One region of the Halioglobus sp. HI00S01 genome, then DNA from elsewhere that is predicted to be linked to it. Evidence: predicted binding sites of a transcription regulator. Region 1 holds the regulator's gene; each other region holds the start of a gene.
The links. Region 1 encodes LexA, which represses DNA repair genes until DNA is damaged. Its sites were predicted from a motif close to ACTGTNTNTANANACAGT; they were not measured.
Positions count from the first base shown of each region.

Region 2: ruvC (crossover junction endodeoxyribonuclease RuvC) is a predicted target of LexA. The motif match lies at 2,398-2,415, and genes of this name have one in related genera.
Region 3: imuA (translesion DNA synthesis-associated protein ImuA) is a predicted target of LexA. The motif match lies at 5,188-5,205, and genes of this name have one in related genera.
Region 4: recA (recombinase RecA) is a predicted target of LexA. The motif match lies at 1,260-1,277, and genes of this name have one in related genera.

Region 1 covers NZ_LWEE01000010.1:129,832-137,007, forward strand. Annotated here, with positions in the region: gene A3709_RS02595 (DUF6586 family protein) at 1-166, shown strand, start outside; gene A3709_RS02600 (hypothetical protein) at 339-599, shown strand; gene lexA (transcriptional repressor LexA) at 702-1,304, opposite strand; gene A3709_RS02610 (DUF6763 family protein) at 1,373-1,690, opposite strand; gene A3709_RS02615 (mechanosensitive ion channel family protein) at 1,964-3,058, shown strand; gene A3709_RS02620 (S-methyl-5'-thioinosine phosphorylase) at 3,055-3,807, shown strand; gene A3709_RS02625 (CsiV family protein) at 3,833-4,867, opposite strand; gene mfd (transcription-repair coupling factor) at 4,867-7,176, opposite strand, start outside.
Region 2 covers NZ_LWEE01000051.1:10,776-17,951, reverse strand. Annotated here, with positions in the region: gene ybgC (tol-pal system-associated acyl-CoA thioesterase) at 1-165, opposite strand, end outside; gene ruvB (Holliday junction branch migration DNA helicase RuvB) at 162-1,220, opposite strand; gene ruvA (Holliday junction branch migration protein RuvA) at 1,217-1,828, opposite strand; gene ruvC (crossover junction endodeoxyribonuclease RuvC) at 1,844-2,362, opposite strand; gene A3709_RS08295 (YebC/PmpR family DNA-binding transcriptional regulator) at 2,474-3,199, opposite strand; gene aspS (aspartate--tRNA ligase) at 3,232-5,010, opposite strand; gene A3709_RS08285 (FmdB family zinc ribbon protein) at 5,059-5,328, opposite strand; gene A3709_RS08280 (HU family DNA-binding protein) at 5,531-5,986, opposite strand; gene A3709_RS08275 (proline--tRNA ligase) at 6,276-7,176, shown strand, end outside.
Region 3 covers NZ_LWEE01000110.1:160,106-167,281, reverse strand. Annotated here, with positions in the region: gene A3709_RS13545 (GNAT family acetyltransferase) at 1-264, shown strand, start outside; gene A3709_RS13540 (zinc ribbon domain-containing protein YjdM) at 271-609, shown strand; gene A3709_RS13535 (universal stress protein) at 606-1,418, opposite strand; gene A3709_RS13530 (DNA polymerase Y family protein) at 1,507-2,931, opposite strand; gene A3709_RS13525 (O-acetyl-ADP-ribose deacetylase) at 3,069-3,584, opposite strand; gene A3709_RS13520 (DUF2788 domain-containing protein) at 3,581-3,793, opposite strand; gene A3709_RS13515 (OsmC family protein) at 3,823-4,260, opposite strand; gene imuA (translesion DNA synthesis-associated protein ImuA) at 4,402-5,139, opposite strand; gene holA (DNA polymerase III subunit delta) at 5,293-6,303, opposite strand; gene lptE (LPS assembly lipoprotein LptE) at 6,313-6,837, opposite strand; gene leuS (leucine--tRNA ligase) at 6,856-7,176, opposite strand, start outside.
Region 4 covers NZ_LWEE01000062.1:318,624-325,799, forward strand. Annotated here, with positions in the region: gene A3709_RS11980 (hypothetical protein) at 1-246, shown strand, start outside; gene A3709_RS11985 (hypothetical protein) at 437-1,213, shown strand; gene recA (recombinase RecA) at 1,446-2,594, shown strand; gene A3709_RS11995 (hypothetical protein) at 2,852-3,796, opposite strand; gene A3709_RS12000 (hypothetical protein) at 3,993-4,577, shown strand; gene A3709_RS12005 (GGDEF domain-containing response regulator) at 4,570-6,363, opposite strand; gene A3709_RS12010 (diguanylate cyclase) at 6,549-7,176, shown strand, end outside.

The DNA of each region.
Region 1 (7,176 bases):
CTGGATTGGCGCCATGTTATCGGCAGAGAGTGATGCACCGCAGTCATCGTCGATGCATAACCTGGCGGTGGCAGCCGCCGGTGCCGACCCGGAGCAGGCCGAGACCTGGGCAAACCTGCTACAGCAGCTGTTCGACCGCATGGGCGACTCCCTCGACGAGTACTAGTTCCGGGGCCGGAGCAGGGCGCTCAGGCGTCTATTGCGGCTCTTGCTGCTGTCGCCGCACACTGCCCGCAACTGCGCACCCGTTCACAACTATTCCCGAATAAGCCCTATCGGGCACCCATGGCTGCTGTTATGATGAAGTGGCAGTGTTCGCAACAACAGAGGTTTATTGAGTGTCTGCATCCTTACTGGAGATTGTCGACCTGGGCGACGGTGAAATCGTTCTGCAACGTGCTGACGATGATTCCGCGCCGCTGGTGACCATACAGTTCTCCGACGAATCGCGCATGTACCTGATGGAAAACGGACTGGAAGTGGCCAAGGCCATGATTCAGGCCGGAATTCAGGCCGCGGCCAATATCATGGAACAGAATGAAGCTGAGGCGGATGCCGAAGCTTACGCTGAGCCAGAGGCACCGCGCGTCCTGCACTGACAGGCGTTATTCGACATCCCGCCGGGGCGTTGCGCCACCGGCTATCTGCAGCCCCCTGAGGGGCCTGTCAAAGCCCCTACCGCTTTTAAAAACGTCCGCTGCCTAATTGCCGCGGCGCAGCACACCTACACTCAGGCCTTCAATCGCAAACGATTGCTCGCGCAAATCGACCTTGATGGGCTCGAAATCAGGGTTCTCCGGCAGGAGTTCCAGCAGGTTCTTATCGCGCCCCTGTTGCAGTCGCTTAACGGTGACCTCGTCTTCGATGCGGGCCACAATAATGTCGCCATTATTGGCCACGGGCGTGCTGTGAACGGCCAGCAGGTCGCCGTCGAAGATACCGATATCGATCATCGAGTCGCCAGTGACGCGCAGGAAATAGTCAGCTGCGGGTTTGAAAAATTGGGGCGGGAGGTCGCAGTATTCCTCGATATTCTCCTCGGCGAGCACCGGGTTACCGGCGGCCACCCGACCGACGATGGGAATACCTTGGGTATCGGGCAATTTAATGCCCCGTGAGGCGCCGGGGATAATTTCAATCGCGCCTTTGCGGGCCAGTGCCTTGAGGTGCTCCTCTGCGGCATTGGCTGATTTGAATCCCAGTTCGCGGGCTATGTCGGCCCGGGTGGGCGGGAAGCCTGTGTCATCGATATGTGCACGGATAATATCCAGCACCTGTTGCTGCCGCTTGGTGAGCTTGTCCATGTGTGCCCCATCTGTGTATTTATACAGGTGCTGTGATTATATACAGCATGGGCAGCGGATAACAACGCCTAAAAATCCTCCACGCCATACATGGCTTCGGGCTCGATGGAGTTCAGTGGACTATTCCAGTCTTCCGGTTGCATGGGCAGGTCGGGGTCCAGCAGGTCTTCGTCATCCAGCTCAAAGGCAGAGCGCCAGTCTTCCGGGGCTTCCGCGCGTTCCAGCAGCATTTCGCGCCAGGCATCGAGGTCGTATTCAGACACTTCGCCATCCAGATATTGGGTTTCGATGGTGAGGTTACTGGGATCCCAGTCCACCACCTCGAATAAGGCATTGGTTTGCAGATCCTTGTACCAGCCACCGACAACGGGGCTTAGCATTTTCATGGAGATTTTCCTCCCCTTTTTTCGTGTGCCGCAGACCAACATATCACGCTGGCGTGGGCTGTCCATTATGTGATAACGCTATAAAAACAGGGATGGAAATAGCTTTTACGGCGACGGAAATTCTTTTCAAAAGAGATCAAGCAGTTGCGCTGGACTTCAAGAGATGACTTAATCTGTGCCGCTGATTTATATAATCTTTCGAGACTAAACACGCGGTTCCCACATGAAAAAATTGTCTAAAAATCGTGCTTTTTGCGCTAGAAGAGGTGGCCAGTGACGAGCCTTGGATCGCTTTTCGACAGCCTCGCGCTCAGCCTGGGATTGGAGGGGCAGCTTTTGGCCCTGATCCTACTGGTGACCCTGGGCGCGATGGCTCACCTGGCCCTCGGAATGCTGGTGCGACAATTGCACCGCGCCGCGAGCGCCACAGACTACAACTGGGACGATGTGGCCGTCACGGCGATGGCGATGCCGGTGCGGGTGCTGCTGTGGGTGCTGGTGCTGTATCTGGCCCTGGAAATTTACCCGGTGGCGGAAACCCTGCAGGCCTTTCTCGCCCAGGCTTACGACACTGCGCTGGTGGTATTGCTGGCCTGGTTCCTGCAACGACTTATTCACGGGGTAGAGGAAGAGCTGCTGTGTGAGACCCGCGGCACCCGCCAGTCGGCGGACAAGGCCACCGTGCGCGCGGCGGCCAAGCTGGTGCGCTTTGTGCTCTGGATTACTGCCGGGCTCATGATTCTGCAGAGCCTGGGCGTATCGATCTCCGGGCTGCTTGCCTTTGGGGGCATTGGTGGTATTGCGGTGGGTTTCGCGGCGAAAGATTTGCTCGCCAACTTCTTCGGCGGCCTGAGTGTTTACCTGGACCGGCCCTTTACGGCGGGGGATTGGATTCGCTCACCCGATAAAAGTATTGAAGGCACGGTAGAGGACATAGGCTGGCGCCTGACCCGTATTCGCACTTTTGATCAGCGGCCGCTGTATGTGCCCAACTCGACGTTCTTGCAGATCTCCGTGGAAAACCCCTCGCGCATGCTTAACCGGCGCATCTACGAGACCATCGGCCTGCGTTACCAGGACGCCGCGCTCATGGAGCCGGTGGTTACCCAGGTCAAGGAGATGCTGCGCAACCATCCTGAGATTGACCAGTCGCGCACCCTGATAGTGAACTTTGTGTCCTTCGGGCCATCGTCGCTGGATTTCTTTGTCTACACCTTTACCAAGACCACCGACTGGGTGACGTATCACGAGATCAAACAGGACGTCATGCTGAAGATTCTCGACATTATCCACGCCAACGGCGGCGATGTGGCGTTTCCCACCCAGACATTGCAGCTGGAGCACATTGCCCCCGAGGGCGAAGCGTGAGCGCACTGGCGGTGATCGGCGGTACCGGGGTGGATCGTCTCGGCGGGCTGGACATTGTCACTCGTCACGCGGTCGACACACCCTTTGGCGAGCCGTCACAGGTGGTGCAGGAAGGGCGCCTTGGCGACACGACGATATTCTTTCTACACCGGCACGGTAGCCCCCGGGCCATTCCCCCGCACCGGGTGAACTATCGGGCCAATCTCTGGGCGCTGCAACAGTTGGGCGCCACCCATATCATCGGCATTAACGCCGTCGGTGGCATTGCCCCGAATATGCCGCCAGGCAGGCTGGTTATTCCCGATCAGGTTATCGATTACACCTGGGGGCGTGAGCACACCTATGACACCGGTGAGAGCGGTGAGCTCATGCATATCGACTTTACCGAGCCCTATGATGCGGCGCTGCGCAATGCGGTGCTCGAGGCAGCGGACCGTGGCGACATTGCCTGTGCCCGCGCAGGCGTGCATGGCGTAACGCAGGGCCCGCGCCTGGAGACCGCCGCGGAGATTCGGCGCATGGCCAGCGACGGCTGTGATGTCGTGGGTATGACGGGTATGCCGGAGGCGTCGCTGGCGCGGGAGCTGGGTGTGGCCTATGCGAGCATTTGTATGGTGGTGAATGCCGCAGCCGGGCTCGATGACAAACCCCTCACCCTGGACATGATGCGAGCAACGCTGGAGCGCGAAGCAGACGTAGTTGCGTCGTTGGTTGAAGGTCTGTGCCGCAGCTCTCGCTGGGCGGACTGAAGGAATCGTTGTGCGGCTTAACCGCCTAGTCCAATCCCGCTATCGTATCGGCGTCTGAGCGCTGCTCGGCCAGCCCCATCTCGTGTAACTGCTCTTCATCCAGCGGGGTGAACTTCACTACCAGCCCCACCAGAGGATGATCGAGGTAGTGCACTTCATTGCTGCGCATGCGGCGCTTTTGTTTGAAGGCCACCGCGTGGCGCCATGGGTATACCGGGCCCATATCCTGCTCCAGGTCCGGTATGGCATTCGGGTCTCCAGGCCACACGCTATGGTCGGCCGGCACCTGGTTCACGTAGTAGGGCTCAGGTGCTTCGACCATGTTCGGTTCTGGTTGCTCCACCACAAGCGAGGGCGGTCCCAGCGGCGGCGCCGGCATGCGCCATTCCCCGGGCAGGTAGTCGCCGCGCGTATTCAGCCAGAGGTTGGTTTCAACGTGCAGGTAACGCGCAATGTGCAGCGTGACCGTACCCTGCAGGCGCGGCCAGTCCTGGATGTCACCGGAACTATCCAGTACCAGGGGAATAGCCGTGGCCTCTGGCTGTACCGGTTGTACCCAGGTTTCGTGAAACAGTGTGCGATATTTGCCGGTGCGCTGCATATACGCCGACTTGCCGTGAAACTCGCGCTGCGCGTGGGGCAGGGCGATAAACGGCGTCGGGTACAGTTGCTGCGGTTCCAGCGGGTCTTGGTCAGGCTCAGTTACCGCAGGTTCCAGCGCTGTTTCCGGCGCCGCAGTATCAGGAGAGGGCAGTGGCGGGATGTTGGTGCTCTCTTCGAGGGCTGACATGACGATTAACTGGCGGCCGTAGGCGTCGATGTTGCTCGCGCCGGGGTGCTCGGCAAGGCGCGCTTCGACCTGGGCGGGATAAACGAGGAAACGACTGCTGCTCGGGTAGTTCAACTGGGGCAGTGGTTCCCACTGTTCGCTGGCGCTGCCCGTCTCATTGGCAAACACCATGAGCTCTACCTGATACCAGCGTTCGTTAGCCTGGGCTGCAGCGCTGAGTAGGCAGAGGGAGAGGGCTGTAGGGTAGAGCAGGTGGCGAGCAAGCGGCATCAAGCGGCAGTGTCCTTGGCGTCGGTGGTAAATGTCTGCAGCAGCCCCTCGATAAACTCCTGGCGCTGCAGGTTATCCGGTAGCTCGCGATCAAACCGCAATCGTGTGGCTCCGGCCAGTTTGTAAGCCCGTGGGTCCGACTGTACCAGCTTAACCAGTGCCAGCGGATCAACCCGGGTGCTTTCCTTGAAGTCGATACTACCACCACCGGGGCCCGCTTCAATGGCGCGAATGCCGAGTTTCTGTGCCTTGAGCCGCAGTCGCGAGGTCTGGAAAAGGTTGCCGACCTGCTCGGGCAACAGACCGAAGCGATCGATCATCTCTACCTGCAGCTCGCGCAGCTGGTCTTCGTCTGCGGCGGCGGCAATGCGCTTGTACAGTACCAGACGCGTATTGATGTCCGGTAGGTAGTCCTCGGGAATCAGGGCCGGCATATGCAGATTGACCTCGGTGCCGGCGTCGAGGGGCGCGTCCACATCGGGAATGTCACCCCGCTTAAGTGCGGCCACAGCCCTTTCCAACATATCCATGTACAAGGCGAAGCCAACGCTGTGGATCTGGCCACTTTGCTCATCGCCGAGCAGTTCGCCGGCGCCGCGAATTTCCAGGTCGTGCGTCGCCAGCAGGTAGCCTGCGCCGAGATCGCCGGCAGCCTCAATCGCCTCCAGGCGCTTGCCGGCATCGGAGGTAATCGCCGAGCGCGGCGGGGTGAGCAGGTAGGCGTACGCCTGGTGGTGGGAGCGGCCGACGCGGCCGCGCAGCTGATGTAACTGCGCCAGCCCGAATTTGTCTGCCCGCTCGATAATAATTGTGTTGGCGTTGGGAATATCGATGCCGGTTTCAATAATCGTGGTGCACAGCAGAATGTGGTGGCGCTGGTGGTAGAACGCGGACATCACTTGTTCCAGTTCAGTCTCGCGCATTTGCCCGTGGGCCACACCGATGTTCAGCTCCGGCAGCAACTCGCGCAGTTTGCGGGCACTTTCCTCGATCGATTTGACCTCGTTGTGCAGGTAGTACACCTGCCCGCCGCGCAGGGTTTCACGTAACACGGCCTCTTTGATCAGGGCGATGTTGTGCTCGCGAATAAAGGTTTTGATCGACAGGCGCCGCGCGGGCGGGGTGGCGATAATCGACAGGTCGCGCATGCCGCCCAGGGCCATATTCAGCGTGCGCGGAATCGGGGTCGCTGTCAGCGTGAGAATGTCGACTTCCGAGCGCAGCGCTTTGATCGTTTCCTTTTGCTTCACGCCGAAACGATGTTCTTCATCGATGATGAGCAGGCCCAGGTCGGAGAATTTGAAATCTGACTGAAGCAACTTATGGGTGCCCACCAGAATATCCGTGTTGCCTGCGGCAATACGTTCGCTGACGGCCTTGATATCTGCCGCCGTCTTGAAGCGCGAAACCACCTCGATATTAACCGGCCAGTCGGCGAAACGATCGCAGAATGACTGGTAGTGCTGTTGCGCGAGCAGAGTGGTCGGCACCAGCACGGCCACCTGCTTTTTGCTCTGGGTGGCGATAAAGGCAGCGCGCATGGCCACTTCGGTCTTGCCAAAGCCCACGTCGCCACACACCAGCCGGTCCATGACCCGCGGACTGCACATGTCTTCCACCACGGCCTTGATAGCCTGTTCCTGGTCGGGGGTTTCCTCGAAGGGGAACGCCGCGGCAAATTTATCGTAGGCGATAGGATCGCATTCAAACTCGTAGCCCTTACGCGCTTCGCGGCGGGCGTACACCTCGAGCAGCTGCGCGGCGATGTCGTTGGCCTTTTCACTGGCCTTGCGGCGGGCCTTGTCCCACTGCTCGGAGCCGAGGGTGTGCAGCGGCGCGGCATCCGGGTCGGCCCCTGAATAGCGACTTATCAGGTGCAGCGATGCCACGGGCACATAGAGCTTGGAACCCTTGTTGTACTCCAGGGTAAGGAATTCTGCCTGTTGCCCATCCACGTCCAGGGTTTGCAGGCCCACATAGCGGCCCACACCGTGCTCCAGGTGCACCACCGGCACGCCTTCGCGCAGCTCGTTAATGTCGCGGAAAGCATTGGCGGCTGCAGCGTCTGAGGTTGCCTTGCGACGCCGGCGCTGGGCCACCCGGTTGCCAAACAGCTGGGATTCGCTGACCAGGGTGGGTTCGTCCGGCCCCTGATACAGGCCGCGATCCAGCGGCGCGGTCGCAATCGCAAATGCATGGCCGGAAGTGACAAAGTCATGCCAGTTAAGCACTTCCGGCGGCTTCAGACCGAGTTCCTTCAGTGATTGCAGCAGGATCTCCCTGCGCCCGGCGGATTCTGCACAGAGCAA
Region 2 (7,176 bases), on a different contig from region 1:
ATCGTTATTGAATATGTAATCTTTGCCGTAGCCCATCGCCCGCATGAACTCCGTGCGAGCGCGCTCCATAAATTTGAGATAATTGACGTAATAGACAATACCACCGGCATCCGTATCTTCAATGTAGACACGTAGCGGCAGAGAAAATTCCGGGCCAGACGTCACTCTTCCTGCCCGCCATCTAGATCCAGCGACAAATTGCCCGCCTCACCTGGCCTGGGCTGAGGCAGCCCGAAATGCAGGTAGGCGTTGCGCGTCACCACTCGGCCGCGGGGTGTGCGCACCACATATCCCTGCTGAATCAGGTAGGGTTCGAGCACATCTTCAATCGTCCCGCGCTCCTCGGAAATGGCCGCAGCCAGGCTATCGACCCCCACCGGACCGCCATCGAACTTCTCAATCATGGCGAGGAGCAGGCGGCGATCCTGGTGATCAAAGCCCTGCTGGTCAACGCTGAGCATATCCAGCGCGCGGTCAGCGACTTCAGCGCCAATATGGCCATCAGCCTTCACTTCCGCGTAATCGCGGACCCGGCGCAACAGGCGATTGGCAATTCGGGGCGTGCCCCGGGAGCGGCGCGCAATTTCGGTGGCGCCCTGCTTGTCGATGCCCATACCGAGAATGCGCGCCGAGCGCTCCACAATATGTGCAAGGTCGGCTACCTCATAGAACTCAAGGCGCTGCACGATACCGAAACGATCGCGCAACGGTGAGGTAAGCAATCCCGCGCGCGTGGTGGCACCGATCAGGGTGAAGGGAGGCAGGTCGAGCTTGATCGAGCGGGCCGCGGGGCCTTCCCCGATCATAATGTCGAGCTGGTAGTCCTCCATGGCCGGATACAACACTTCCTCTACGAAGGGGCTGAGGCGATGTATCTCATCGATAAACAAGACGTCGCCGGGCTCGAGGTTGGTCATCAGCGCAGCGATATCACCGGCCTTCTCCAGCACCGGTCCTGAAGTCGTTTTAAGGGACACGCCCATCTCGTTGGCAATAATGCTCGCCAGCGTGGTTTTGCCCAGCCCGGGCGGGCCAAAAATCAGGGTGTGGTCGAGCGGCTCACCGCGGCCTTTGGCCGCCTGCAGAAATATACTCATCTGCTCGCGAACAGCCTTCTGGCCGACGTATTCATCCAGCGATTTCGGGCGAATAGCGCGATCGAGGGCATCCTCCCGGGGGCCTTCAGGCTCCGGGGCGATCAGGCGGTCGGTTTCTATCATCCGCTCACCATCGATTTCAGGGCACGGCGGATCAGCTCTTCCGAATCCGCAATGGAGTCATCGTTCACTGCGGCAACCACCTTGGCCGCCTCGGCCGGCTTATACCCAAGGGCAATTAGCGCGCCCTCGGCGTCGGCGACCATATCGGCCACCGGTTCGATCAGAGCGCCACCGGCGGACCCGCCGGCTTCCATCTCGCCGAGCCAGTCCTTGAGCTTGTCGCGCATCTCAATCAACAGGCGCTCGGCGGTCTTTTTGCCCACCCCGGGCAGGGCCGACAGGCCGGAAATATCGTCGCGCTGCACGCAGCCAATAAAGCTTTTGGCATCCATACCCGAGAGAATGGTCAGGGCCAGCTTGGGGCCGACCCGGTTCACTTTGATTAATTGGCGGAACAGTTCACGATCGCGCTCATCGATGAAGCCATACAGCAGCTGGGCGTCCTCGCGCACCACAAAATGCGTGAGCAGTGTCACCTGCGCCCCCAGCTCGGGCAACTGGAACAGGGTGGTCATGGGCACCTGCAGCTCGTAGCCGACACCACCGACATCCACCAGAATATCCGGTGGCTGTTTGGCAGCCAGCGTACCCCGAATTCTACCTATCATGGAGGGCCGATCCCCTTAACGTATCCGGCGCCGGCGCACAGAAGTGGCGCCAGCCATGTTGATCATACTCTGTTGTGTGTGCGCGTGACACAGGGCAGCGGCCAACGCGTCCGCGGCATCCTCGGCGGGCTCAGCAGGCAGTTTTAGCAGCACTTTCACCATGTGCTGCACCTGCCCCTTATCTGCCGCGCCAGTACCGACCACAGACTGCTTGACTTGCCGGGCCGAGTACTCAAACACATCCATCTCCTGGGCCGCGCAGGCAACAATCGCCGCGCCCCTGGCCTGCCCCAGTTTGAGGGCAGAGCCGGCACTCTTCCCCATGAAAACCTGCTCAATCGCCAGCGTTGCCGGCCCGTAAAGCTCAACCAACTCAGTCACACTGTCGTAGATGATCTTGAGCCGAGGCGCGATATCGCCCTCGGGTAGCTTAATCACACCCGACGTCACGTATTCAGCCTTACCGGTCACATAATTGATGATTCCGAAGCCCGTTTTCCGCGACCCCGGATCGATTCCCATGATCAGCGCCATCGCTTCGCCCCGCGCCACCCCACCAATGTCATTATTCTGTACAAATATACAGGCATCTCCCCACCCCGTCACCCGGGGTCAGACCCCAAATTTCTCAGGCACCCTGGGGTATTAGTAGATGTCGGCGTTGGTGTAGACGTTCTGGACGTCGTCGAGGTCTTCGAGGGCGTCGATGAGGGCGAGGATGGATTCGGCGCTGCCGGCGTCTGCCATGGGCACGGTGGTGGAGGCGATCATGGTCACTTCGCCGCCTGCGGGCTTGAGGCCGGCCGCTTCCAGCGCCATTTTGACGGTGCCGAATTCCTCCCAGGGAGTAGTCACATCCAGAGACCCATCCTCGTGAGCAGTGATATCTTCCGCACCGGCTTCCAGGGCCACTTCCATGACCTGTTCTTCGTCAGCCCCAGGGGCAAACCCGATCTGACCGACCCGGGAAAAGAGATAGGCAACCGAGCCATCGGTGCCCAGATTACCGCCGCGTTTGGTAAACGCATGGCGCACTTCGGCCACGGTACGGTTGCGGTTGTCTGTCATCACCTCAACCAGTACCGCGACACCGCCGGGAGCGTAACCTTCGTAGGTCAGCTCCTCCATATTGTCGGCTTCGTTAGTTCCGGCGCCACGGGCGATAGCGCGGTCGATGGTGTCCCGGGTCATATTGGCACCCAGGGCTTTTTCGACCGCCGCGCGCAGGCGGGGATTATCTTCGGGATGGGGGCCGCCCTGCTTGGCGGCCACGACGAGCTCACGGATCAGCTTGGTGAATACCTTGCCGCGCTTGGCGTCCTGAGCCGCCTTGCGATGCTTGATATTGGCCCATTTACTGTGGCCTGCCATGGCTGAACTCCGCGCTGGCGCCTAGAGAAGGCTCAGGCGCCCTCGCCTTCTGCCTTCTGGCGCAGACGAATATTCAGTTCACGCAGCTGCTGGGCATTCACCTCGCCAGGCGCGTCGGTCATCACACAGGCCGCTGTCTGGGTTTTGGGGAAGGCGATTACATCGCGAATGGATGCCGAATCGGTCATCAACATCACCATGCGGTCCAGGCCAAAGGCGAGGCCACCGTGGGGCGGTGCACCGTATTGCAGGGCCTGAAGCAGGAAGCCAAATTTCTCATTGGCCTCCTCGTCGCTTATCTCCAGAATGCGGAAAACCGCTTGCTGCATCTCGCGCTCGTGGATACGGACACTGCCGCCGCCGAGTTCACAGCCATTCAGCACCATGTCATAGGCACGCGACAGCGCGCCGGCGGGGTTGGCTTCCAGCTCCTCGACACTGCAGGAAGGCGCAGTGAAGGGGTGGTGCAGCGGAGTCAGACCACTATTGCCATCGTCTTCGAACATCGGGAAGTCAACCACCCAGAGGGGTGCCCAGCCTTCACGCACCAGACCGAGATCCTCGGCCACCTTGATGCGCAGCGCACCGATTGCCTCGTTGACGACATTGGCCTTGTCTGCACCGAAGAAGATGATATCGCCGTCTGCAGCGCCGAGACGCTCCATCATCTCCATAACCACTTCATCGGGCATGAACTTGAGAATGGGCGCCTGCAGGCCCTCAACCCCGGCCGCCAGGTCATTTACCTTGATCCAGGCAAGGCCCTTGGCACCGAAGATCGAAACATACTTGGTGTAGTCGTCGATTTCCTTGCGGCTGATCTTGGCACCGCCGGGCACTTTCAAAGCGGCAACACGGCCGGCTTCATCGTCCGCGGGACCGCGGAAGACCTTGAAGTCGACCTGCTGCATGAGGTCATCAACGGACACGAGTTCCATGTCGATACGCAGGTCCGGCTTGTCCGAGCCATAGCGCTCCATAGCCTCGGAGTATGGCATGTGGGGGAACTCGGGCAGATCGACATCCAGGGTCGACTTGAACAGTTCGCGCACCATGCGCTCGGTGATTGCCATAATCTCTTCCTCGCCGAGGAAGGATGTCTCGATATCAATCTGAGTGAACTCAGGCTGACGGTCGGCGCGCAGATCTTCGTCGCGGAAGCACTTGGCCACCTGATAGTAACGGTCGAATCCAGACACCATCAGCAGCTGCTTGAACAGTTGAGGTGACTGGGGCAGAGCGAAAAACTGCCTAGGATGGGTGCGGCTCGGCACCAGGTAGTCGCGGGCACCTTCCGGGGTCGCCCGGGTCAGAATCGGGGTTTCGATATCCAGGAAGCCCTCGCTGTCGAGGAAGTTACGGATCGCCGAGGTGATTTTCGAGCGCTTGATCAGCTTGTCCTGCATTTCCTGGCGGCGCAGGTCCATATAGCGATATCGCAGACGGACTTCCTCGCCCACCGCGGTGTGCTCATCCAGCTGGAAGGGGGGCGTAGCTGCGGTATTGAGAATCTCGAGCTCCTTACCCAGAATTTCGATCTCACCGGTGGCCATCGCAGGGTTAACGGTACCTTCACCGCGGGCGCGTACCCGGCCGGTAATTTTCAACACATATTCACTGCGAACCCGGTCCGCGCGCTCAAAGTGCTCTTCGGTGTCCGGGTCAAATACCACCTGAACAATGCCATCGCGGTCGCGCATATCGAGAAAAATCACCCCGCCATGGTCGCGGCGGCGATCAACCCATCCACAAATAGTGACGGTCTCGTCGATGTTGGCAGTGGACAGAACGCCACAATAATGACTGCGCATAATAAAATTCCGTATTTTGGCTATTCGCTCCGGCTTATTGCCGGGCGATCAGGCTGACTTCTTGCTTTCGCTCGCGGAGCTCGAAGAATCGCTGGAAGATGAGCTTTCCGAACCCCCATGGAGGTTCTTTTTGCTGCCGGTTTTGAAATCGGTCTCATACCAACCACCACCTTTCAGCCGAAAAGCGGCCGCGCTCACCTTCTTTTTGAGCTCGGGCGCATGGCATTCGGGGCAATCAACCAGGGGCGCATCGCTGATCTTCTGCAGCGCCTCAAGTTCGTTGCCACATTTCTGGCATTGGTACTCGTAAATCGGCATGGGGCTCAATCCACCAACTATCAATCACTTGGAGAGAAATTTTGAGGCGCGGATTTTAACCCAAGCAACTTGGAAGGCCAAGCTCGGGGAGGAAGGTTCGCCGGGGGTAAAAAAACCCTGCACTCGTCAGAGCGCGGCGATGGGTTGGGGCAAATCAACCGGCCCGATAGCGCAGCGGGCCGGTCGACTCAGGAAAAGCTGCTTAGGAAGCGGCGTATTCCTTCAATTTCTTCAGCGGGCGGATCTTGACAGCAATGCTGGCAGGCTTCGCCTTGAAGGTCGTCTCTTCACCAGTGAAGGGGTTGATACCCTTGCGCGCTTTGCGGGCGGGCTTCTTCACAGTGGTGATCTTCATCACACCAGGAATAGTGAATTCACCAACGGAACGCTTCTTAATAGAGCGCTCGATCAGCACATTCAGTTCATCCAGAACGGCATTAACCTGCTTCTTGCTCAGATCAGTGCTTTCCGCGAGGCTCGCAACGATCTGGCTCTTGGTCATTTTCTCCTTCAGCGCAGTTGCCTTACGCGCGGGAGCTGCTGCCTTTTTGGCAGGGGCTTTCTTCGCTGCTGCTTTTTTCTTCGCTGGAGCTTTCTTAGCCGCTACCTTTTTCTTGGCCGGAGCCTTTTTCTTCGCTGCTGCTTTCTTAGTCGCCATGTTATTTTCGACCTTCCCTAATAGTGAGTTGTTTCAGGTTTGTGCCGAGCCGTTCCGCGTCCCTTACAGTTGGGCGGCAACAACAAGCCACGTACAAATGTATAATGCAGAAAATACTGCAATACAAGTGTTTTTGCACATCGAGGGCAAAAAAACCCTTATATTGCAGTCCCGGACGCAACTTCACCTGACAAATGCCCGAAAAAAGTGCACAACAACCACCGTTTACCGATACTCACATGCCCATTAAAATAGGCGCCCTTATCGTTATTCCCAATTTGGAACCACAATGCGCACCAGCAACTTCCTGATCGCCACCCAGAAAGAAACACCCGCCGACGCTGAGGTCATCAGCCACCAGCTCATGCTCCGCGCCGGACTGATTCGTAAGCTCGCATCCGGCCTCTACACCTGGCTCCCCCTCGGCCTGCGTGTGCTGCGTAAGGTAGAGAATATTGTGCGCGAAGAAATGGACGGCGCGGGCGCCCAGGAAGTCAGTATGCCGGTCGTGCAACCGGCAGAACTGTGGGAAGAATCGGGTCGCTGGGAACAGTACGGCCCTGAACTATTGCGCATCCACGACCGGCACGAGCGCGATTTCTGCCTTGGCCCCACGCACGAGGAAGTCATCACCGACCTGATCCGCAATGAAATCAAGAGCTACAAACAGCTGCCGATCAACATGTACCAGATCCAGACCAAGGTGCGCGACGAGATCCGGCCCCGTTTCGGCATCATGCGCTCGCGCGAGTTCCTGATGAAAGACGCCTACTCTTTCCACGTGGACCAACCCTCACTGGAAGACACCTACCAGGTTATGCACCAGGCCTACAGCGCGATATTTACGCGCCTGGGCCTGGATTTCCGCCCCGTCATCGCCGACACGGGTTCCATTGGCGGCAGCGCCTCCCATGAATTCCACGTGCTGGCCAACTCCGGCGAAGACGACATCGCATTCTCCGACAGCAGTGACTACGCCGCCAACGTAGAAATGGCCGAGGCAGTGGCCCCTGCCGGCGACCGCCCTGCCCCTGCCGCGGAGCTCACAGAAGTAGCCACCCCTGGTGTAAAAACTATTGAGGACCTCTGCACCTTCCTCGAGATCGAAGCCAACACGTCGGTGAAAACCCTGGTTGTTCACGGCGAGGAGGAGGGCCAGCTAGTCGCCCTGGTGTTGCGCGGCGATCACC
Region 3 (7,176 bases), on a different contig from region 1:
GCCTCAGTTATGGGCGGCTACGAAGGTCATCGCGGTTGGGTGAATTACCTTGCGGTGAGCAACGAGCACCGGCGCAAGGGCTACGGTGTGGTGTTAATGCGCCAGATAGAGGCACTGCTACTCGAGCGCGGTTGCCCCAAACTTAACCTCCAGGTGCGGCGCACCAACGAGGCGGTGCTCGCCTTTTATCATGCCATGGGCTATGGCGAAGATGAGGTGGTCAGCCTCGGCAAACGCTTGATTCCCGACAAATCGGCAGAGTGATCTAGTATGAGTGGACTACCCCCTTGCCCCGCGTGCGGCTCTACCTATACCTACGAAGACCGCGACCAGTTCGTGTGTCCAGAGTGTGCCCACGAGTGGCCGCAGGTGGCAGCGGCCGAAGAGAGCGACGCCAGGGTCATCAAGGACGCCAACGGCAATCCCCTGGCTGACGGCGACACGGTTACCGTGATCAAGGATCTCAAAGTGAAAGGCTCGTCCTCGGTGGTCAAAGTAGGCACCAAGGTAAAGAATATCCGGCTTGTAGATGGCGATCATGATATCGACTGCAAGATCGACGGCATTGGCGCCATGAAGCTGAAGTCGCAGTTTGTGAAAAAAGCCTAGGGCATCGCCAGCACGTTGCAGTCGAGCTTGTCGAGGATCTTCTCGGCGGTATTGCCGTTCATCAGTGCAGCAATGCCCGAGCGGTGTGAGTTGCCGACGATGACCATACTCGCATCGATACTTCTGGCTACATCGACAATGACCTTGTCCGGCTCACCCAGCTTGATGTGAACGTGCTCGCTGTCTACGCCGGCGACTTCCATCAGTTTCCTCCGATCCGGCTTCAGGCGAAAGTCGGGAAAGGCATTTACCACGTGTACTTCGGCCATGTCGCTGGCGACCAGACGGCGGCTCAGGTCGATAATGTGCTCATTCAGTTTTTCGTAGCTCTCGGTGCGCACATTGATATCGATACCGGCGAGGATGCGGGGCACCGGTGGCGGCGTGGCTTTCTTCACCAGCAATACCGGGCTCATGCACTCCCGGATCAGCGTCCAGTCTGAGGTTGATGTCAGCAGTCTGTGGCTGGTCGAGTGCTTGAAAGATGATTTGAACACCATGTCAGCATTGATGCGTGCGGCTGCGTTAACCACGGCGTGGTACCAGTCTTTGCCCCATTCCACTTCGCTGCTGGTGGCGGTGCCGGCAGCGGCAATGGGAGCCAGGTGTGTGTCGAGCGTGGCCTGCAGGGCAGCCATTTGTTGCTGTGCTTCCTCCGTGTCGCGCTCAATGCCTGCCTTGTCGCCGTGGATGCAGGCGAACAGGTGCAGGCTGGCGTCGATTTCAGCGGCGATGGCCGCTGCACGCTCCAGCGCGGGTTGCTCTTCCCCGGTGGGGTCGTAGACGACCAGAAACCGGTTTAAGTCCATCGTGTAATTGCCTCTGTGCACGGTGTTGGCGCCATTTTGGCGCAATCGACGTGAATTGGCACCCTCTAATTGCCGCGGCCGGACACGTTCAGGCGAAGATGCCGTGCATAAACCAGGCCCGCGCCAGGCGATCGCGAAACACCCAATAGTGTTCGCCGTGATGCCCGCGGGCAATGTAGTAGTCGCGACTTACAGGCTGCTGCCACCAGTTATCCTCGATACGCTCCGGGCCGTAAATCAGTTCCAGCCTGCCCTGCCAGTGCAGGGCATTCTGGCGGCGCTCGAGCTGTTGTGGCTGGGGCATTAGCCAGAACGGTCGCTGCAGACTTTTGGCACCGGCGTTGCCGCCAGCAGGGCGTTCACTGCAGGTGTGCAGGGCGTGTTCAGGCAGGTGTTCATCGCGGCAGCCGACCTGTTCCACGGCCTGTAGCCCGAGGCGGCTGCGCAAGCGGTCAAGCAGGCTGGCCAGGGGTTCTTTCTGTTTGCGCGGGTTAAACAAATCGAGGTTGTCCAGGTCGCCGGTGCGTAATTCGCTGCACTCCAGGGCAATGCCCTCCACGCCGGTTTGCAGTTCCAGTCGGTCCAAGTGAATCAGGGTCAGGCTGAACCAGCTTTTCCAGTCGCTGTGACTGCTGGTGCTGCGCACCTGAAGCTTGCGCAGGGAGTGATCAATGCCGATCAGCTGCCAGCAGATTTCTGCGGTTTGTAGCTGGGTATTGCGCAGGAACTTGCACAGCGATTGCAGCAGTAACTGCATGGCCGGCTGCAGTTCGTCATTGGCTTTTACCTCGTAACCAAACCAGTACTCGTCGTCGAAGCGCGAGGAAGGCTGGTAATCCGGGTGCAGTTCTTCCTGTTTGCCCAGTACCTGTTGCAGGAATGTTATGAAGGCTTTACCGCAGCGTCTACCGAGGGCTGCCTTAGGGAGGGCGAGTATGTCGCCCAGAGTGTGCAGGCCGGCCCGTCGCAGGGAATCCACCGGGCCGGTGTGCTCCTGCAACAGGGTCAGGGGCAGGCTGGCCAGGCGTTGCTCCAGGGGTGTCTCTGCCGCCAGAGCGTCGGCTTCATCGGCAAAGGAGAGCAACCAGGCTGCCTTGGGAGTGGGTGCGAGAGCGAAGCAGGCGCTGAATCCCCGGCTGGCCAAACCGCGTCGCACCTCTTCCAGCAGGGGTGGCAGGCCGCGGTACAGCGCCAGGCAGCTGCCGATTTCAAGTTGCAGGCAGTCGCCGTGCCAGCTGTGCAGGCTGGGGGTGATGCTATAGGCCCAGCAACACAGTTGCTGCAGGCAGCGGGCCTCAGCGGCTGTATCGCGCTCCAGTAGCTGGAGTGGGTCATCACCGACCAGGGCTCGCACGGTGGCCGGTTTCATGCCTTCGCGCACCCCCGCGGCTGCGGCACAATCATTGGCCCGGAGCACGCGTTGTTTCTCCAGTACCACCACGGCGCGCTCCTCTGTGCGCTCAAGGCATTTCAGGGGCAGCAGGTGAAAGCGCAGGCACAACCACAGGCTCATAACTGGCGTTGCCAAACGATGGGGGATAGCTCGGCCACGTTAACTTGATTAATCTTGTACATATATACAGTATTAATCAAGAGGGCATTGTTGTCCACGGACAGGTCTGCGACCTGTCGCCCGAGCAGGCAGGTCAGCTAGCCCTGATGGTGGGCCAGGGCTGTGCGCCAGGCGTCGTATACCGGCTGGCTGAAGAGGTAGAAATGAATGTCCAGGTCAGCAAAGGCGGCATCGGTGCTTATCGCCACGGCGATGGCTGCCGCTTCTTCCAGCGGGTAGCCGTACACCCCACAGGAGATCGCCGGTACGGCCAGGGAGTGGCAATCGTGTTGCAGGGCGAGCTGGTAGCTGTTGCGATACGCTGCGCTCAGCAGGGCTGGTGGGTTGGTGGCGCTGGCGTAAACCGGCCCCACCGTGTGGATGACATAGCGTGCGGTGAGTGCCCCGGCATCGGTAATGCGGGCTTCACCGGTGGGGCAGCGGACGCCATTGGTGGCGGGGACATCGCGACAGGCCTGGAGCAGGGCAGGGCCTGCGGCCCTGTGGATGGCGCCGTCGACACCCCCGCCACCGAGCATGCCCTCATTGGCCGCATTCACCACAGCATCCACTTCGGCCCGGGTAATATCACCCAAAGCCAGGTGCACAGTCACCCAACGCCTCCGGCATTTTCCAGCAGGTAGGAAATCACAAACTTGATGGCAAAGCCGAACATACCCATGGCCAGGCCAATATACAGAATGATGGTGCCGAACCTGCCCGCGTTACTGCGCTTGGCCAGGTCCCACACAATGAACATCATAAAGAGAATAAGGGCGGACACCCCGATGGTGACGCCGTACTCTGTCAGCCACTCATCCACATGCTACTCCCGGGCCGGTGCGGCCCTGTTCAGGAGGCGGCGATTATAGCAGTTTCCAGATGGGTGTCGGCACTGAGTGAGTTGGTGATCAGGCAGGCATCTTCGGCCTTGTGCAGTATGCGCTGGGCCTTGGCCTCGTCGACACCGGCGGGCACGGTCAGCGTGGCCTTGACGGCAATTGCGGTAAATTGGGTGACCCGCTCTACCCGGTCAAGCACGCCCTCGGCGTCGGCGGTCAGGTCGCTCCATTCCAGCTTGGAGGCGGCGGCAATGGCTCGGAAGGTGAGTGCAAAGCAGTCCGCCACCGAGGCCATGAGTAAATGTTCTGGCGACCACTGGTCGCCAGGGCCGCCGAATTCCGCCGGTGGTGCGGAGGCCAGCGGTGGCATAGCGCCGCTATTGATAGCGACATTACCAGTCACCTGGGCGGTGGCGTTGACGTGATAGTGGTGGGGGAAATCTTGCATGCTGCCTGCTCCTTATTATGTATGGCGGCAGGCAGTGTAGCACTCTTGGTGCCACGGCTGATGGTGATGACGCAACCATTGTGAACTTACCCGCCCGGCCGGGCCTGGCCAGGCCGGGTCTGTCCAGGCCGGCAGGTGGCACTATGCGAAGGAGAACGCCGGCTGCTGCTGGGGGCTGTCCTGCCAGGTGGGTACTTCCCACAGCTGGGGTTGTTCCGGGATATCCTCGGCCGGTGGCAGGGCTACATCGAGATACTGGTTGCCGCCGCGCTGTTTGAGAATATGTACCTTACGGTATTCACGTATTTGCAGACGCAGGCCTGCCGGCGCATGGTTACGGGCGGCACTGTGGGGGCGGAATAACACGGCCAGGCTGTCGCTGTCGGCGGCGGCCAGCTGTAATTTACGCAGTTCACCGTAGCTGTATTCGTGGGCACCCAACCAGCTGAACACGGCGCTGCTGGTGCTGCTGCGCAGGGCCTGTTCGGTGGCCCACAGCAAATCTTCGCGGCTTTTCGGGTGCACCAGCAGGATTTGCTCGGTGTTAATACCGCGGGCCTTGAGCAGCGGCGCGTAGGGCGTAAAAGGTGGGGCGATGAAGACCTGCCAGCGGCCCTCGGCGCTCAGGGTTTCCATGGCAGGCAGAAACAGGCCCATGGCGCCCATGCCACAGCCATCACTGAGCACTTCCACAGTGTTTCCCAGCGACCAGCCGCCATCGCGCAACTCTTTGTCGAGGGTGCTGTAACCGGTGCCCAGGGTGTTGTCGTTCCGGTTGTTACCGGCATGCCAGTGGCGATCGCCATCGGCGGACAGGGCGGTGAAGTTGCCGCGCCAGGTGTCGTTGCGATTGATGACTTGCTGCAGAGCCTGGTTCATGTCGGGCCTCTCTTGTTGTTCTGCTTTGTGTTTACTGTATGTTTGTACACTGTATGCATAAACAGTAGTTGAGTGGCAGGCAGAGTGCAAGGCCCTGGGCAGGGGTATTAGTTGGCAAAAATGAGACGTGCCCTGAAAGGCGACAGGTGGGGGTTAGCGGCTCGCGGCGAGCTGCAGAACGAGGTTTTCCAGTTGGTCCCAGGGTTTGCCGGCGGCAAAGCCCTTGATGGTGCCATCGACGGCCGATGCCTGTTCAAGCAATGCGGTAAGTGTCACGCTGTTGTGCCGTGACAGTGCACCCTGCATGAGGGGCATGCGGTTTTTCCACACCCGCAAACCGCCCAGTACCTGCTGGGGTGACTGCCCCGCATCGACCTGCTGGCGGGCCTGGTGCAGGGTGCGTACTTCCCGGAGCAGAGCCCACAGGGCTACGGCCGGCTCGGTGCCTTCGCCGCGCAGGCCGTGGAGCATTTTCAGGCTGGTGCCGGCATTGCCCTTGAGGGCATGGTCGGTCATATCAAACAGGTTGTAGCGGGCGTTATTGGACACCGAGGCGGTAATGGTCTCGGCGTTGATCTGGCCATCGCTGGCCAGCAACTTGAGTTTCTCCACTTCTTGTACCGCTGCCAGCAGATTGCCCTCCACCTGCTCACACAGCAACTGCAGAGCGTCGTTATCGATGCTGAGGCCGGCGGCGCTGCAGCGTTGCTGCAACCAGCGCGGCAGGTCACGGGCTTCAATGGGCCAGATCTGCACCGTGGCGCCGGCCTTGTCCAGGGCCTTGTACCATTTGCTATTGGTGGACTGCTTATCGATCTTGCCGGACACAATCAGCAGGATGTCGTCGCTGCCGGCAGCCATATCGAGATACTCGCACAGGGCCTTGCTGCCATCGGCGCCGGGCTTGCCCGAGGGCATGCGTATTTCCACCAGTTTGCGCTCGGCGAACAGTGACATGCTGGACGCACTGTGCAGAATTTCATCCCACTTGAAGCGCGGCACCACATCGATAATTTCGCGGTCGGTGCAGCCGGCGTCGCGTGCGGCCTTGCGCACCAGATCACAGCACTCCTGTACCAGCAGAGGCTCGTCGCCACTAATCAGGTAAACGGGGAGAAGTTGCTGCTTGAGATGGCCGGCGAGTTTCTCGGGGTACAGGCGCATCGCGAGGTGTCAGGCCTCGGGCGTCTGGCTGGCGGCGAAGAAGGCGATGCGGCGCAGAATCTGCTGCGACAGTTCACTGCGCATCTCCGCCTTGAGGATGCGGATCTCCTCGGCCTTGCCCACGACGTTCTGGGGGTCGTTTTCCATCTGCTTGATCACCGTGCCGGTGGTGTCGGGCATGACGCCCTTGCCTCTGGCGTTGTTGATCGAGAATGTCGAACGCATGGTCAGTTCGAATTCCGCCGCTCGGGTGTCGGCATCCAGTGACAGGTTTCGCTGGCTGAAACGCTCCGGTCCGAGTACCAGCAGATAGTTGGCGTCGGCGCGGTCGTCGGCCCATTCAATGCCGGCATTGGCGAAGCGCAGCTTCACCTCGCGACTGAATTCGCTGTTGGGATTACTGGTGACCAGAAACAGCGAGCGCCATTCCTCTGGAACACTGGCGCCGCCGCTGCCGCGCAGGTGGAAGCCACAGCCGGATACCATGGCTGTGGCGCAAAGAGCGATAACAAGGGTGGCGAGGCGCCGCTGCATAATGGGTTCCGGCCTTAATCAGTTGGCAACAATATTAACCAATTTGCCCGGTACTACAATCACCTTGCGCACGGTCACGCCTTCCAGGAAACGCTGCACATTGTCCTGGGCCAGGGCCGCCGCTTCGGCAGCATCCTTGTCGGCATTGGCGGCAATGTTCATCTTGGCGCGGACCTTGCCGTTCACCTGAACCACCATTTCAATGCTGTCGCGGGTGAGTGCGTCTTCGTCGACACTGGGCCAGGGCGCATTGAGCACGTCGCCTGTGCCGCCGAGCGCCGGCCATAACTCGTGGCAGATGTGCGGCGTGATGGGGTTGAGCATTAGCACGATGGCGCG
Region 4 (7,176 bases), on a different contig from region 1:
CGCTTAGCGTCAACGCTGTTGTTCGGTGCCGTCGACCAGGTCTATGCCGGCACAGTATTTGAGCCCGGGCTCTGCGACACGATCATCGCTGAAACTGATGTGGCTATTCGCTGGGCGCATGAAGGAGGCCGCGACGTGCTTCGGATTATCTTGCCAGACTCAGAGTTTTCTCTCGACCCTTCGTCAATGGCGGAGCCGTATAGGTCTCAGTGGGAAAATTGTACTCCGTTGGTGAGATCGACTTGATGAAGAACGGATATTATTGCTGTTTTCGTCTATTTCCACACTTTTTATGTCGCGGCTCCATGCCGAGATATGTAGTCTATATAAAAATACAGCTTTTGCCGTGGGCGGCTTGGGGGTGATATGAATTTCGAAAAAAGCATTCCCCCGGGAGAATTCTCCATTTGCCGACTCCATCGTAGGGATATGGGGCATGTCTAAGTTGACGGAAGACACCATTCGGGCGCTGGTCGATGAGCATGGCATAACGTCACGGGGACAGCTCTACCTCGAAAATCCTAGCGCATACGAAGTTGCGCGGACGCGGTTCCCCGATCTTCTGGATGATTTGTTTCCAAAAAATATTATCAAATGGACCGAAGACACCATTCGAGCGGTGGTCGATGAGCATGGCATAACGTCACTCGGACAGCTCTACCTCAAAAATCCTAGCGCATACGAAGTTGCGCGGACGCGGTTCCCCGATCTTCTGGATGATTTGTTTCCAAAAAATATTATCAAATGGACCGAAGACACCATTCGAGCGGTGGTCGATGAGCATGGCATAACGTCACTCGGACAGCTCTACCTCAAAAATCCTAGCGCATACGAAGTTGCGCGGACGCGGTTCCCCGATCTTCTGGATGATTTGTTTCCAAAAAATATTATCAAATGGACCGAAGACACCATTCGAGCGGTGGTCGATGAGCATGGCATAACGTCACTCGGACAGCTCTACCGCGAAAATCCTAGCGCATACGAAGTTGCGCGGACGCGGTTCCCCGATCTTCTGGATGATTTGTTTCCAAAAAATATTATCAAATGGACCGAAGACACCATTCGGGCGGTGGTCGATGAGCATGGCATAACGTCACTCGGACAGCTCTACCTCAAAAATCCTAGCGCATACGAAGTTGCGCGGACGCGGTTCCCCGATCTGCTGGATGAGTTGCTGCCGCGTAAGAAGGCTGTCAACAAGCATCGTTCATAGCGCCGCCTAGCTGAAACTTGAGCCTAGTGACAGCAGGCGCCAGTTCACTGTGTTCAAGAATAGTTAGCTCTATGGTCAATGGCCGGGCGCCTCCCTTTTGCGCACTAGATTCATTGATAACTGCCTCGGCATGATTTCCCGCAGCGCAGCGCGAATTCTTCCAGCGTGTATGTTTCCCACAAGAAGCGCAGATATCGCGCTTCACTTTATGTTTTCATGGGTGGAGAGAATCATGCCGAAATCAGAAAAGAACGTTAAGGAAGGCAAACGCAAGGCGCTGGACACTGTCCTTGCGAGCATTGAGAAGCAGTTTGGCGCCGGCACCATCATGCGCATGAGCGACAACCGTGGGCCTTACCCATACATAAGCACTGGTTCTTTAAGCGTAGACATCGCCAGTGGTATTGGCGGTTTCCCAAAGGGAAAGATTTCAGAAGTCTTCAGCCCGAAAGAGGCTGCGGGCAAAACGACTCTGACGCTGCAGGCGATTGCGTGTTGTCAAGCAGAAGGCGGGATCGCAGCGTTTATTGACGCGGAGCACGCGCTTGATCCGGTGTATGCCGAGGCGCTCGGTGTTGACATGGATCAGCTTCTTTTATCGCAGCCGGATAATGGCGAAGAGGCGCTCGAAGTCGCCGAGACCCTGGTTCGGTCAGGTGCTGTAGATCTGATTGTCGTTGATTCGGTGGCGGCGCTCACGCCCAAGGCTGAGATCGAGGGCGAGATGGGGGCTTCCCACGTCGGGCTTCAAGCTCGCTTGATGAGCCAGGCCATGCGCAAAATCACGGGTGCAATCAAAAAAAATAACAGCTGTTTGGTGTTCATAAACCAGATGCGCCATAAAATTGGCGGATACGGAAACCCTGAGACCACGACGGGGGGCAACGCGCTAAAATTCTATGCGTCTATGCGCATCGAGGTTCGCGCGAAGGAGACAATCAAGGACGGCGACGCAGTTATCGGCAAGCGTACCTGCGCAAAGATTGTTAAAAACAAGCTAGCGCCGCCCTTTAGGGAAGGCCTGTACGATCTTATGTTCGGGGTAGGATGCTCCCGCGAGGGAGAGGTCCTGGACTGGGGAGTCGAGTGCGGTCTCGTTGATAAATCCGGTGCGTGGTACTCATACCAGGGCAACAAGATCGGGCAGGGCCGAGACAATGCGAAATCGTTCTTGCGCGACAACACCGATATCGCAGCAGAAATTGAGGCGGCGGTGCGCCTGGACAAGCTACCCAGGCAGTCTGGCGTAACCGGCAATGTCCCAGCGCCTGACGCGCCGCCTGCCAATCATACTGAGGGTGAGGGGTGCGATGAGTCTTCGTTGTTGGGTGGTCCGGTTGTTTTGCAGGACAGCTTAATCCCTCCTGCGAAGGAGGCATAGATCCTTGGTCAGACCGGTTCGGAACGGCGAGGTAACGCGAATTCAGATCGCGACAGCATCAGAGCCCTGTGCCGCGCTTGGGTTGGCGCTTAATGGCAACTTAATCAGCGCTAGCGATTGTGACTGTGACCAAGACCAGTTGCTGGACTTGGAAAGTGCGCTATGTTGCTTCTACAAGTGCCGGTCCATGAGGTTTACTTGCAGCGTCAGCACCGCCGATTGGTCGTGGGCGAAGGTCCTTGACACTGTGCGCCCTGTTAGTCCTCGAGTCTAATGTGGTCGGTCGAGGGAGGAGGAGGCGGCTCGCCTGGCTTATATTGCGCCTCGAGTACATCGGAGCCGGGTGGCGCAATCGAATAATCGGGCGCGTCTACAGTCTCGATCGCGGTCGCCTCGCCTTCAGGCGCACCCACGTGTGTGCCGACAGGCAGAAGTTCTATCGTGTCAGTTGCTGAATTTTCATCTTCGCCGAGAAAGCCAATCTCTCCCAGAATGGGGTCACTGATAGACTGCGCCTCCTCTTGCGGCAGATCATCCCGCTGCGGCTCCTCGGGCATCCTCTCCAGGTCCCCGACGAGATCCTGAAGCGATTCACTGATGCCTTGCAGGTTTGACGATCCTGGAGAGGGCAGTTCCTGCTCCTCGGAGATGTCGGCTTGTACCTCCGTGGCTTCTTCGTTGCTGGACACCGCATCAAAGTCAATGGTTTCCAGTGTCTCAGGCTCAGAACTCGCGTTTGGGAATGCCTGAACGGGCTCCTCAAGGTTGTCTTCTACGGGCTGCTCATGTGTTTCGTCTGTCTGAGCTGCCTCGGACTCTTCCATGTCTTCACCCGTCGTGTACTCGAGAGGCTTGTCCACTTCCTTGATCGGTGCAGATTCTTGACCTTGTTGCGGATCGTTTGGCTCATCACCCACTATCGATGCAAGACGCTCGGCCATAGTTGTCGGCTCGGGCTCTGCCTCCAATGGGGCATCCAGCAGGGGGGGGCGGATAATCGCCACGCCGCCGGCGCTGTCGATAGCAGCTTCGTACTTTTCTGCAGTCGCTTTATCAACATCGCGCTTAATGACCACTTCAGCGCCGCTGAAGAGCGCGGATAGTTTTTGTGTATCGGCCTTGAAGATTTTGGCAAATGCTGCTTTGACGGCGTTTTCATCATGGCCCGGCTGGATACCACCGGCGAAGTAGACTGTATACACGATTTCCTCCCCCACAATTTGTTGCGCTTATCGTGCATTGGAATTCTTACCGACGCCACTTTTATTCGCCTTTTTTATTGTTTTTCAGAGCGCTATTGGCGCCAAAGGTTTGTGCAACCCCTTTTGATATTTATATCTGGTCGGTGGGGGTGTACCATTGAAGAACGAGAAACCACCCCCAAAGACACCGCTTAGCATGAAAAAAAGTCGGGAAATTTGGACGCCAGATCGAATAAGACAGCTTGTTGCTGAGCACAAAATCGAGACGCGATCGGACCTCCAAAAAATCAGCCAGGGCGCTTATCGTGGCATCAATCTGCGTTACCCGGAGCTTGCTGACGAACTCTTTGGTGAAAAAGGTGGTGGCCTTAAGTGGGATGCTGTTCGGATAAGAAAACTGGTTAATGACGCCGGGCTGAAAACTTTGCGAGACCTGCGAATGAGGGCACCTCAAGCAGCCAAGCTACTAACCACTGTCAAGGTCGATCCTAATTCACCGACTGGAAAATCCTACGTCTACGAGTCGCTTGGGAGCGAGCTTTTTGGAAAACACTGGCGCCTCACCAGCGACAGTCGCTTCCTGTTTGAAGAAGAGGTGGAGATGATCATCGACGAGTGCGGCGCTACGAGCCGCAGTGAACTACGTGACTTGAACAATCGGGCCTACCGATGGATGACTCGATGCTATCCGGAACTCGCGATTCGGCGTTTTGGCCCGAGGGTGTCTGGATCGGCCCCGAGGCTATACGTGGACGACGTCGTCAAGCCGACATCTAAATAGCGCGGACCGTGGATGTTTCGAAGCGTTTGCTAACAATTTCAGGCACGTCGGACGCCTCTATGGGCCTTGCGAAGTGAAAGCCTTGTAGCTGATGGGCGCCTTTGCGGACCAGTACTGCACGCTGCTGCTCATCCTCAACGCCTTCGGCCACTATGTTTAGCTTAAGCGCGTGGGCCATCGAAACAATTGCATCGACTATGGCAGCACCTTCCGCACTTGCCAGGTCGTTCACAAAGCTGCGATCAATTTTCAGCGTATCTATCGGGAATCGTGTTAAATACTGCAGGCACGAATAGCCGGTGCCAAAGTCGTCCACGGCCAGTCCAAGACCCATGTCTTTCAGCCGAGTCAGTTTTTCAATGTTGACATGAGTATCCGCCATGATGGCGCTTTCCGTCAGCTCAAGCTCAATCCTGTCGGCCGGCATTCCCGCCTCTCGCAGGAAGGTGTCTATCCAGTCAGGCAAGTCCGACTGGCTAAATTGCAGCGGTGAGACGTTGATGCATACTCTAATTCCTGCCGCGGCACATTCACTTTTGTCCCAGCGTTTCATGTCGCTTACTACACGCCTCATGACCCACTGCCCAAGCTCTACAATCTGGCCAGACTCCTCCGCCACTGGAATAAACTCCATCGGGCTTACCATACCGCGCTCGGGGTGCGGCCATCGCACCAGCGCTTCCAGGCCGACGACACGACCGCTGCCGGCGTCAATCTGCGGCTGGTAATGCATATCGAGTAAGTCTTTCGCCAGGGAATCCCGTAGCTCCTCCTCAAGGTGCAGTTTATCCAGCGCCTCATCGGTGCTAGTGCTTGCCCTGTGGAACTTGAAGCAGGCGCGGCCTTCTTCTTTCGCACTGAACATTGCTACGTCAGCAGACCGGATCAGCTCATCAGCCGTGAGGCCGTCATTCGGGAATATAGAAATACCGATGCTCGGAGTTACTACCGGGTTGGCGCCATCCAGCTCTACCGGCGCTGACAATCTCTCCAGTATTCGACTGGCGACTCGCGCGGCAGCAGCCTCGTCCTTAACGGAGGGGAGCAGTACGGTGAACTCGTCACCCCCAAGGCGAGATACGTTCGTTCCATCTTCGATACTCTCGGGAAGGTTGGAATGCTTTATCCCGACGACATCGTCCTTGCGGAGCTCGTTTTGCAACCGCTGACCAATCTCAATAAGCAACTTATCTCCGAGTTCATGGCCGACCGAGTCGTTGATGCGCTTGAAGTGGTCAAGATCGATGAACATCAGGCTAAAGCCGTCGCCTGTCTGCGAGGCATTGCCAATCATTTCCGACAATCGCTCATTAAAGCATCGACGGTTCGGTAATGAGGTCAGAGGATCATAGTACGCGAGGTATCGGAGACGATCTTCTTGCCGGCGCAGATTCCTGAACGCTGCGGATGATCTCAAGCAATACTGCACGTCCTTCGCCAGGAGCTGCCAATTCAACGGCTTTTCCCTGTACTGCGTGGCCCCGGCGCTAAAACCGTTCTCAATTGCTGACGAATCGCCTCTGCCGGTGATGATCACAATCGGCACGTCCTTCCCGAGCGCGGAGGATCGTATTTTCTGACACACCTCCAGCCCTGACATCCGAGGCATGGATACGTCCAGAAGGATCAGATCAGGATTGATGGCGTTAAATTGCGACAGCGCCTCGATGCCGTCTGCGGCCTCGACGGTTTCTATCCCGGCTTCACTCAGTGCGCGGCGAGTCATCTCTCTGACGTTTGGATCGTCATCTGCAACCAATACAGTTGCGGGAATTGATTCGGTCATAGCATCTTCTCTTTGAAGCCTCTTACACTACAGCATCTGAGCGGTGCTACATATTCGAAATATTAAGATTCCTAGTTTTTTTGTGCAACTTGGGTGTATTTCTGAGATATTATTTTGTCATGGAATTCCAGTTATCAGCCGCGACAAAGCTAATTATTCCTACGTCACTCGTAGGAATATGCCTGGTGGTTCGACCCTATATCGCGAGCGCACCGGGAGAGCTTAAGAACATTGTGATCGCTGCGCCTTACCTCCTCGCAGTTATCGGTGTTATCTGTGCGGTATTCTTTTCGAAGGTTCGCCTGCTTGCGCTCGCTGTCGGACTGTCGATCGCACACTATATTATTCAGACAGAACTGCAGGCGTCTCTACGTGATGCAGCCACATTCCGCGTTTACGTCTTCCTGGCGCTGATCGCTGCCGCGGGGGCCCCGGCCAGTCTTGCACTACCTGACCGCGGAATAACCACGGTGTGGGGAGCTGCCTGCGCTGCAATTATCGCTGCCATTACTGGCGCCTGCTGGATAGTTGCTGGCTGGCTGCCTCTATCTGAAGAAGCTGGTCATCCGATGTCACTGTATTCCACTGAAGGGGTTGTTTTGCCCGCAGCGCTTCAGATCGTGCTGGGGGCTGGAATCGTTTGCTCCTTGATTTTCCTGACTTTTCGCAACACACATGTGGAGGCGGCGGCTGCTACCCTTACTGCATGCGCCGGACTTGTGCTCGGTCTGTTACACCTAGATGATATTTCCTTGGCTGTAGGCGCGGCGGCAAGCCTATGCCTTATTTGGTGCTTTCTACGCGAGTCTCACA